Regions from separate parts of the Pseudomonas sp. EA_35y_Pfl2_R111 genome, predicted to be linked through region 1. Evidence: predicted binding sites of a transcription regulator. Region 1 holds the regulator's gene; each other region holds the start of a gene.

Region 1 (2,197 bases):
CACGTTCGCTGATTGCATGCTGACAGTATGGCCGCATATGCGAAAAGGCGAGACCTGGGCAGATTCTGTACGGGTTGTCGTCTTCCTTCTTCGTGCCGCCTTAGATCAATCGTTTGCGCTCACTGGATGGCGCTATTCCGAGGGATTCACGGTACTTGGCGACCGTGCGGCGAGCGACTTGAATGCCCTGTGCTTCCAGTAAACCAGCGATCTTGCTGTCACTCAACGGCTTTTTCGCATTTTCCGCAGCGACCAGTTTTTTGATGATGGCGCGGATCGCGGTGGACGAGCACTCACCACCTTCGGACGTGCTGACGTGGCTGGAGAAGAAGTATTTCAGCTCGTAAATACCGCGCGGGGTGTGCATGAATTTCTGCGTGGTCACCCGCGAAATAGTCGATTCATGCATGCCTACAGCTTCGGCAATGTCGTGCAGCACTAGGGGTTTCATGGCCTCGTCGCCATAATCGAGGAAGCCGCGCTGATGTTCGACGATCTGCGTGGCAACCTTCATTAAGGTTTCGTTGCGGCTTTGCAGGCTCTTAATGAACCAGCGTGCTTCTTGCAGCTGGTTGCGCATAAAGGTGTTGTCGGCGCTGGAGTCGGCGCGCTTCACAAAACCGGCGTATTGCGCGTTGACGCGCAGGCGCGGCATGGCTTCCTGGTTGAGTTCCACCAGCCAGCGCTCGTTGTGCTTGCGCACGATCACGTCGGGTACCACGTATTCCGGCTCGCTGGACTCGATCTGCGAGCCAGGGCGCGGGTTGAGGCTCTGAATCAGGTCGATAACCTGGCGCAGCTCGTCTTCCTTGAGCTTCATGCGGCGCATCAGCTGGCTGTAGTCGCGGCTGCCGAGCAAGTCGAGATAGTCACTGGCCAGGCGCTGGGCTTCGCTCAACCACGGGGTTTTTGCCGGCAGCTGACGCAGTTGCAGAAGCAGGCATTCACCCAAGTTGCGCGCGGCGATACCGGTTGGCTCGAATTGCTGGATGCGGTGCAGCACGGCTTCGACTTCGTCGAGCTCGATGTCCAGTTCCGGGTCGAAGGCTTCGACCACTTCTTCCAGAGTTTCCTCCAGGTAGCCCTGCTGGTTGATGCAGTCGATCAAGGTGACTGCAATCAGGCGGTCCTTGTCCGACATCGGTGCCAGATTGAGCTGCCACAGCAGGTGGCTTTGCAGGCTCTCGCCGCTCGAGGTGCGGGTGGTGAAATCCCACTCGTCGTCATCGTTAGTGCTGCTCGGCAGGCTGCTGGCGCTGGTCTGGTAGATGTCTTCCCAGGCGGTGTCGACGGGCAGCTCGTTAGGAATACGCTCGCCCCAATCACCTTCTTCCAGGTTGTCCACAGTCTGCGTGGCTTCCTGGTAGTTGGTTTCCTGATAGGGCGCTTCGGGCTGTTCGCTGGGGCTGGCACTTTCTGCGCCATCGGCCATAGGGTCCGAATTGTCGAAATCATCGCCATCCTCCTGGCGTTCGAGCATCGGGTTGGACTCCAAGGCCTCCTGGATCTCTTGTTGCAGATCCAGGGTAGACAGTTGGAGCAGGCGGATGGCCTGTTGCAGCTGCGGTGTCATCGTCAGCTGCTGGCCCATTCTCAGGACTAGCGATGGTTTCATTGCAGACCTTATTTACCGGCGTCTGTGCGCAATCCACTACAGGGCGTTTTCAAAAAGCGCCACTAGGAAGCAAATTATATGCCTGACTTTTAGGGTTTTGCCTAGCCTTGGCTGCAGTCGGCTTGAGAAAAGCTGTAGCTACAGCCTGAATTCATGCCCCAGGTAAACTTCTTTCACTGTCTGGTTGGCCAGAATGGTCTCGGCATCACCTTCGGCGATCAATTGGCCATCGCTGACGATATAGGCGGTTTCGCAGATATCCAGGGTCTCGCGCACGTTGTGGTCGGTGATCAACACACCGATGCCCTTGGCCTTGAGGTGGTGGATGATCTGCTTGATGTCGCCCACGGAAATTGGGTCAACGCCGGCGAACGGTTCGTCTAGCAGGATGAACTTGGGGTTGGTCGCCAGGGCACGGGCAATTTCCACGCGGCGGCGCTCACCGCCTGACAGGCTCATGCCGAGGTTGTCGCGGATATGGCTGATATGGAATTCCTGCAACAGCCCCTCAAGCTCCTTGCGGCGTGCGGCGCCATCGAGGTCCTTGCGGGTTTCCAGGATGGCCATGATGTTGTCGGCCAC
Region 2 (2,197 bases), on a different contig from region 1:
TCAGCGCCGCTGTAGCGGTGGCAATCTGGGTTACCAGCATGGCCATACCGGCGCTGCCGTTGGCTGCCAGCGCAGAACCTGCGTTGAAGCCGAACCAGCCGACCCAGAGCATGCTTGCGCCGATCAGGGTGTAGCCAAGGTTGTGCGGCGGCATGGCAGTCGTTGGAAAGCCCTTGCGTTTGCCCAGCACCAGACAGGCCACCAGGCCGGCGATACCGGCGTTGATGTGCACCACAGTGCCGCCCGCGAAGTCGAGCACGCCCCAGTCCCACATCAGGGCACCGTCGCCGCCCCAGACCATGTGCGCGATAGGCGCATAAACCAGGGTGAACCACACCGCCATGAAGATCAGCATCGCTGAGAACTTCATGCGTTCGGCAAAGGCACCGACAATCAACGCGGGGGTAATGATGGCGAAGGTCATCTGAAAAGTGATGAAGACACTCTCCGGAACTCCAGCCACCAGGCTGTCCAGGGTCAAACCAGATAGGAAGGCTTTAGAGAAACCGCCGACAAAGGAGTTGAAGTTGACGACTCCCTGCTCCATGCCAGTGGTATCAAAGGCCAGGCTGTAGCCGTAGACGACCCACAGAATGCTGATCAACCCGGTTACTGCAAAACACTGCATCAACACCGACAGCACGTTCTTCGAACGCACCATGCCGGCGTAGAAAAGCGCCAGACCAGGGATGGTCATAAACAGCACCAGTACAGTGGCGACCAACATCCAAGCGGTGTCGCCGCTGTTCAGGCTTGCCTCTTCGGCCATGGCAAAGCCAGGAACGAGAGACAAAAGGGCTCCTAGCCCTGCGATTTTTCGCAGAGTCATGGTTTAACTCCTGGGGCGTGGGGTTCGTTCGGAGGCTTAAACTGCGTCGGTGCCGGTTTCGCCGGTACGGATGCGGATCGCCTGTTCCAGGTTTACAACGAAAATTTTGCCGTCACCGATCTTGCCGGTGTTAGCAGCCTTGGTGATGGCCTCAATCACGCGATCGAGTTGATCGTCAGCGATGGCCACGTCGATTTTCACTTTTGGCAAGAAATCGACCACGTACTCAGCGCCGCGGTACAGCTCGGTATGGCCCTTCTGGCGACCAAAGCCTTTGACTTCAGTGACAGTGATGCCCTGCACGCCGATCTCCGACAGTGACTCACGGACGTCGTCCAGCTTGAACGGCTTGATGATGGCAGTGACTAGCTTCATGTAACTCTCTCCCGTGTATGGTGGACTTGCCCCAGGAATTACGAACCCGGCCCAAGTCTAAGCGCAGTGCCTGGCTTTTGTAATGCATCGCAGCCCTGACCCAGCGGCACCGATGCTCACCAACCGCTCCCGACGAAACACTTCCCCGCTTCGCCTGACGCACCGGAACTGCATCGGTGCATGCGTCGCAAGAGACAAAGCAGAAAGCTTGCCAGAACCGCCAAAACCGATTTATTTCATGCAGTTACCCGGTAAACGGGCGTTTTAGCCCGGTAATAGCCAACAGCCAGCGCACAACAACGGTGCAGCAACCGGCCAGGCAGCGCGCGAAAACTGTGCAACCCGCATTGATCCTGCGCCAGAGGCGCCCTCGGCAAGCCGGATAAAGCTGCGTGCTACACTGCCGCCACCTGCAAACGGAACCTCAACATGCTGCCACCTAAAGCCCTATTAGACGCCCTAACCACCCACGCCTCGCGCCTGTTCAACGGTGACACGCCCTTGCCGCGCGGTGAATTTGAAGCGCAGTTCAAGGTGCTGCTGCAAAGCGCCTTCAGCAAACTCGATCTGGTCAGTCGCGACGAGTTCGACAGCCAGATGGTCGTACTCGCCCGCACCCGCGCCCGCCTGGAAGCGTTAGAGGCCAAAGTGGCCGAGATGGAAGCGCGCAGCACAGACACCCCAACCACCAGCGAGTAACGTCCGCAGCGGATGCATCAGCCGATCAAGGAGTGATCGATGTCCCTGGCTATAGTCCACAGCCGCGCCCAGGTGGGTGTTGAAGCCCCCGCCGTCACCGTTGAAGCCCATCTGGCCAACGGCCTGCCTTCACTGGCCCTGGTCGGCCTGCCGGAAACCGCGGTCAAGGAAAGCAAGGACCGCGTGCGCAGCGCCATTCTCAACTGCGCCTTCGACTTTCCGCCCAGACGCATCACTTTAAATTTGGCGCCTGCTGATTTACCCAAGGACGGTGGGCGTTTCGACCTGGCAATT
Region 3 (2,197 bases), on a different contig from region 1:
CTGTTCCATCACGTCGCGACTGGGCGATTCGGTGTCGATCAGAATCACATCAGGACGCACAGCCTCGACCCTTTCCGGCAGGTCGATGGTCAAGCCGGACTCGTCGATGACCTCGAAGCCGGCCTCGGTCAGCGCCGTTTTCAGGCGGCCGACCTTCTTGGCAGTGTCGTTGATTAGCAGGATGCGCAGCATGTTAACGGCTCTCCTGTTGGGCACTGAGTGGGGCATCGGTCAGGGCATGCAGGGCAAAGCTGCGTGCGTAGCCGGCCGGGTCGCTGCCGTCCCAGACCTGGCCATCAAGCAACTGGCTGCTGCGCATTGCGTTTGGCACGGCGATGCCGAGCGCTTCGGCAGCCTGACGGTAGAGGTCAAGTTGCTGCACCCGGCGGGCGACGGCCAGGTAGTCCGGGTCGTCGCGCAGCAGACCCCAGCGGCGAAACTGGGTCATAAACCACATACCGTCTGACAGGTACGGCTGGTTGACCGCGCCGCCTGCGTGAAAGCGCAGCGGATGAGCGTCCTGCCAGGCATGGCCTAGGCCGTCCTGGTACTGGCCTAGAAAACGCGGCTGGATCGCTGACAGCGGCGCGTCGACGTACTCACTGCCGCTTAGCAATTGTGCGGTGCTGCGTTGATTTTCCTCGCTCTCATCGATAAACCGGCTGGCCTCCAGCACCGCCATGATCAGGGCACGGGCACTGTTGGGGTGTTGTTCGGCAAATTCGCGAGTGCAACCCAGGACTTTCTCTGGGTGATCAGGCCAGATCGCCTGGCTGGTGGTCAGGGTGCAGCCCATCTGCTCATCCACCGCCTGGGCGCTCCAGGGTTCGCCGACGCAGAAGCCGTCGATACGCCGAGCCTTGAGGTGGGCGAGCATCTGCGGCGGCGGTACAACGACGCTGTCGACATCAGTCAGCGGGTGAATGCCCTGGCTGGCCAGCCAGTAATTCAGCCACATGGCGTGGGTGCCGGTGGGGAACGTCTGGGCGAATGTCAGTTTTGCGCCAGACTGGTGCGCGCGTTGCGCCAATGCGCTGCCAGTGCTCACGCCGGCGGCTTGCAAGGCGGGCGACAGGTTGATGCTCTGACCGTTCTGGTTCAGGCCCATCAGCACCGCCATATCGGTGGCTGGCGCACCGCCCAGGCCCAGCTGTACCCCATAAATCAGCCCGTAGAGGCTATGGGCTGCATCCAACTCGCCGCTCAGCAGCTTGTCGCGCAAGGTAGCCCAGGAGGCCTGGCGCTGCAGGTTGAGGGTCAGCCCGTGCTTCTCGGCGAAGCCTTGAGTGGCGGCCACGATGACCGATGCAGCGTCTGTGAGGGCCATAAAGCCGATATTCAATGCCGGTTTCTCTGGTGTATCGCTGCGGCCGATGTCGTGCTCAGTCATGGTGCGTTTCCTGTGCCCACACAAAAAGGTGCCGTACCAAACGCCGACTTTCATCTGCGATTAGAACGACACCATTGTCTATTCAAGCCGATTCCGCCGTTGGAAAGGCTTCATGCCTTAATTCATAGCAAGGCGTATGCCAGTGCACGGGCTGGACTACAGACAGAACAAACCCCGCCGTAGCGGGGTTTGGTTTGGATCTGGCAGGGCTGGCTTAGCGTTCCAGCATCTGCTTGACCGAGCTTTGCGGGATCTGCTGTTTACGGCCTTCGCTGTCGGTGAATTCGATCATGCCAGTGCCTTTATCCAGCTTCGGCTTCCCATCGCTGGTCAGTAACTGCCCGTCGGTAGTGCTGATGATGTACTCGCTGCTGCAGCCGACCAGGCTGAGCAAGCACAGTGCGACGATAATGCCGTGCTTCATGGACTTCTCCTGATGGTGACGCGGTGCATAAATGCACCTCCCAAGCGCAGAAGGTAGCCGTTTGGCTTGGCCCTGTGCAATTGGCACGCAAAGAAAAAGCCCCGCACTAGGCGGGGCTTCTCTTGTTACATGCAGCGTGACGCGTTGTTTCGTTAGGCTTGAACGACCGGGATCTGGGCGTTCGCAGCAGCTTCACGGAACTCGGCGATCTGGTCGAAACTCAGGTAGCGGTATACGTCCGCTGCCATGGTGTCGATTTGCTTCGCGTAGACCATGTATTCCTCAACAGTCGGCAGCTTACCGGTGATGGCTGCTACAGCCGCCAACTCGGCCGAGGCCAGGTAGACGTTGGCACCGTCGCCCAGACGGTTGGGGAAGTTACG
Region 4 (2,197 bases), on a different contig from region 1:
ACCCAGATTGACGCGCCCTACCGCAGATCCGGCCTTGTCATAGATATTGACGTAGACGTTACTGCTGCTGGCCGGCAACACCAGGCTGGCCTTGAAGCTCTCACTGGTATCGACCACTGCCTTGTCACTCGGAATGATCACCTTGCGCCCGACCAGCGAAGATGCCTGCAGCGCCTGGGATGACTGATAACCAGTGAGCAGCGAGCCCATGCTGGTATTCAACTTCTCAATCCCCTCAACCTGGCTGAACTGCGCCAGCTGGGCGATAAACTCGCCATTGCCTTGTGGTTCCAGCGGGTTCTGGTTATTCAACTGAGCCACCAGCAAGTTGAGGAACTCATTCTTGCCAAGATCCTTGTTTGTCCTGGTCTCATTCTTAATCTGGTATTGATCCAGTGCCGAACCACTGACATCGCCAACAGTACTCATAAGTCTGCGCTCCTTATCCGACGGCTTACTGACCCAGGGTCAATACGCGCTGCAGCATTTGCTTGGCGGTGTTCATCATTTCAACGTTGGTCTGGAAGGCCCGGCTGGCGGAAATCATGTCGGCCATCTCCTCCACCACGTTGACGTTGGGGTAATACACATAGCCGCCGGCATCGGCCGCTGGATGGTTCGGTTCATAGCGCGGCATCAGGCTGCTCTGATCTTCGACCACACCCAGCACCTGCACGCCGACACCCGCTTCATCCTGTTCGGCGAACAGCGAACCGCGATCACCGTTCTGCGCCGACTGGAACATGGTGGCGAACACCGGATGACGCGCGCGGTAGGTCTGATCAATGCTCGAAGAGACGGTCTCGGCGTTAGCGATGTTGCTGGAAATGGTGTTGAGTCGAGTGCTCTGGGCGCTCATACCGGTTCCGGCAATGTTGAAAACACTGGCTAGTGACATGGCATCAGGCTCCTATTAATCGCCGCGCAGGGCGCTGACCAGCCCTTTGAATTTGCTGTTGAGCAGGGTAAAGCTGGCTTGGAACTGCACCGAGTTTTCCGCGTAATTGGACTGCTCGATCTGCAGGTCGACGGTGTTCTGATCAATCGAGGGATGGATCGGGTTGCGATACGCCAGGCTGGCTTCACCGACAATCACGCCCTCAGCAGGAATATGCTGGCTATCAGTACGATTCAGGCTGACCGGGCCACGCTGGGCCTTGGCACTCTGCTCAGCCAACACGCTGGCGAACTGCAGATCGCGCGCCTTGTAGTGCGGCGTGTCGGCGTTGGCGATGTTATTGGCCAACACCTCCGCGCGCTGAGCGCGAAAGCCCAGTGCCTGTTCATGTATGCCGAGTGCCCGTTCAAAACTGATGCTCATGGTCAGAAACCTTTGTCGGTTGCCGTTGCTGTTTTCCGTGCAAGACCATAAGCAATGCCTGTGCCATATTAATTTTTTATTATTTATCAATTGGTTAAGTTTCAAAAACATCAACCTAGGCGGCAAAGCGGCAAGCGTTTTCCGCCTGCAGGCAAAGCAAGCGGCAAGCGGTTTCTGTCTATTGCCACTCGCCGGACCACCCTGCCGAAAATCCAGCAAAAAATGCATCGCAACGACTGCTCAGCTCAGGCAATCGCCGTGCGCTTCGTCATCAGATGTACGTCAGTGCACCGCCCGTCAGGCAATTCTTAATCAGTAGCACGCAGCTTTGACAAGCATTCTCATTAACATTAGTATCCTTCGCATTAGCCACTGCCCTGCCACGAGCCTTAATCATGTACGTGTGTCTCTGCGAAGGTGTTACTGACGGTCAGATCCGCGAAGCCATCTACGAAGGCTGCTGCAGCTACCGTGATGTGCGCGCCACCCTCGGCGTCGCCAGCCAATGCGGCAAATGCGCCTGCCTGGCCAAGCAAGTGGTACGCGACACCTTGAGCGAAGTGCAAAGCAGCCAGGCCGCCATGGCCTATCCGGCGAACTTTGTTGCCGCCTGAATCTAGCGATATAAAAAACCGGACCTAGTGTCCGGTTTTTTTATGGTCAACCATCCATGGCGGCCACCCTGCGGGCCATCGCTACGCAACGTTAAAAACCTCTCCCGGGCATTTTTTATGTCTGAAATTCAATACCTTAGCGCCAAAGCGCAGAACTTAAGCATTCGTATTCATATTAATTTTAACTTTAAATTCAAATACTTAGGTTTGACAGTCGAAAACCATCGGCCCAGAATTTAATGCTAACTCCCCTGCAAGGCAG

Evidence for each region. Region 1 encodes sigma-54, which starts transcription at its own class of promoters, with help from an activator protein. Its sites were predicted from a motif close to ANTGGCATNNANNTTGCTNT; they were not measured.
Region 2: the regulator sigma-54 is predicted to act here: its motif matches at 1,401-1,420, upstream of glnK (P-II family nitrogen regulator).
Region 3: the regulator sigma-54 is predicted to act here: its motif matches at 1,515-1,534, upstream of AACY25_RS10310 (CmpA/NrtA family ABC transporter substrate-binding protein).
Region 4: the regulator sigma-54 is predicted to act here: its motif matches at 1,370-1,389, upstream of flgB (flagellar basal body rod protein FlgB).

What each region holds. Positions count from the first base shown of each region.
Region 1 is NZ_CAXAOM010000004.1:180,881-183,077, forward strand. Features, by position in the region: gene AACY25_RS16330 (RNA polymerase factor sigma-54) at 101-1,615, opposite strand; gene lptB (LPS export ABC transporter ATP-binding protein) at 1,754-2,197, opposite strand, start outside.
Region 2 is NZ_CAXAOM010000003.1:160,781-162,977, reverse strand. Features, by position in the region: gene AACY25_RS13680 (ammonium transporter) at 1-829, opposite strand, end outside; gene glnK (P-II family nitrogen regulator) at 866-1,204, opposite strand; gene AACY25_RS13670 (accessory factor UbiK family protein) at 1,634-1,903, shown strand; gene AACY25_RS13665 (YifB family Mg chelatase-like AAA ATPase) at 1,943-2,197, shown strand, end outside.
Region 3 is NZ_CAXAOM010000002.1:373,566-375,762, reverse strand. Features, by position in the region: gene AACY25_RS10315 (ANTAR domain-containing response regulator) at 1-192, opposite strand, end outside; gene AACY25_RS10310 (CmpA/NrtA family ABC transporter substrate-binding protein) at 194-1,390, opposite strand; gene AACY25_RS10305 (YgdI/YgdR family lipoprotein) at 1,605-1,814, opposite strand; gene acnB (bifunctional aconitate hydratase 2/2-methylisocitrate dehydratase) at 1,967-2,197, opposite strand, start outside.
Region 4 is NZ_CAXAOM010000001.1:477,081-479,277, forward strand. Features, by position in the region: gene flgD (flagellar hook assembly protein FlgD) at 1-429, opposite strand, end outside; gene flgC (flagellar basal body rod protein FlgC) at 455-898, opposite strand; gene flgB (flagellar basal body rod protein FlgB) at 914-1,321, opposite strand; gene AACY25_RS02485 (bacterioferritin-associated ferredoxin) at 1,717-1,935, shown strand.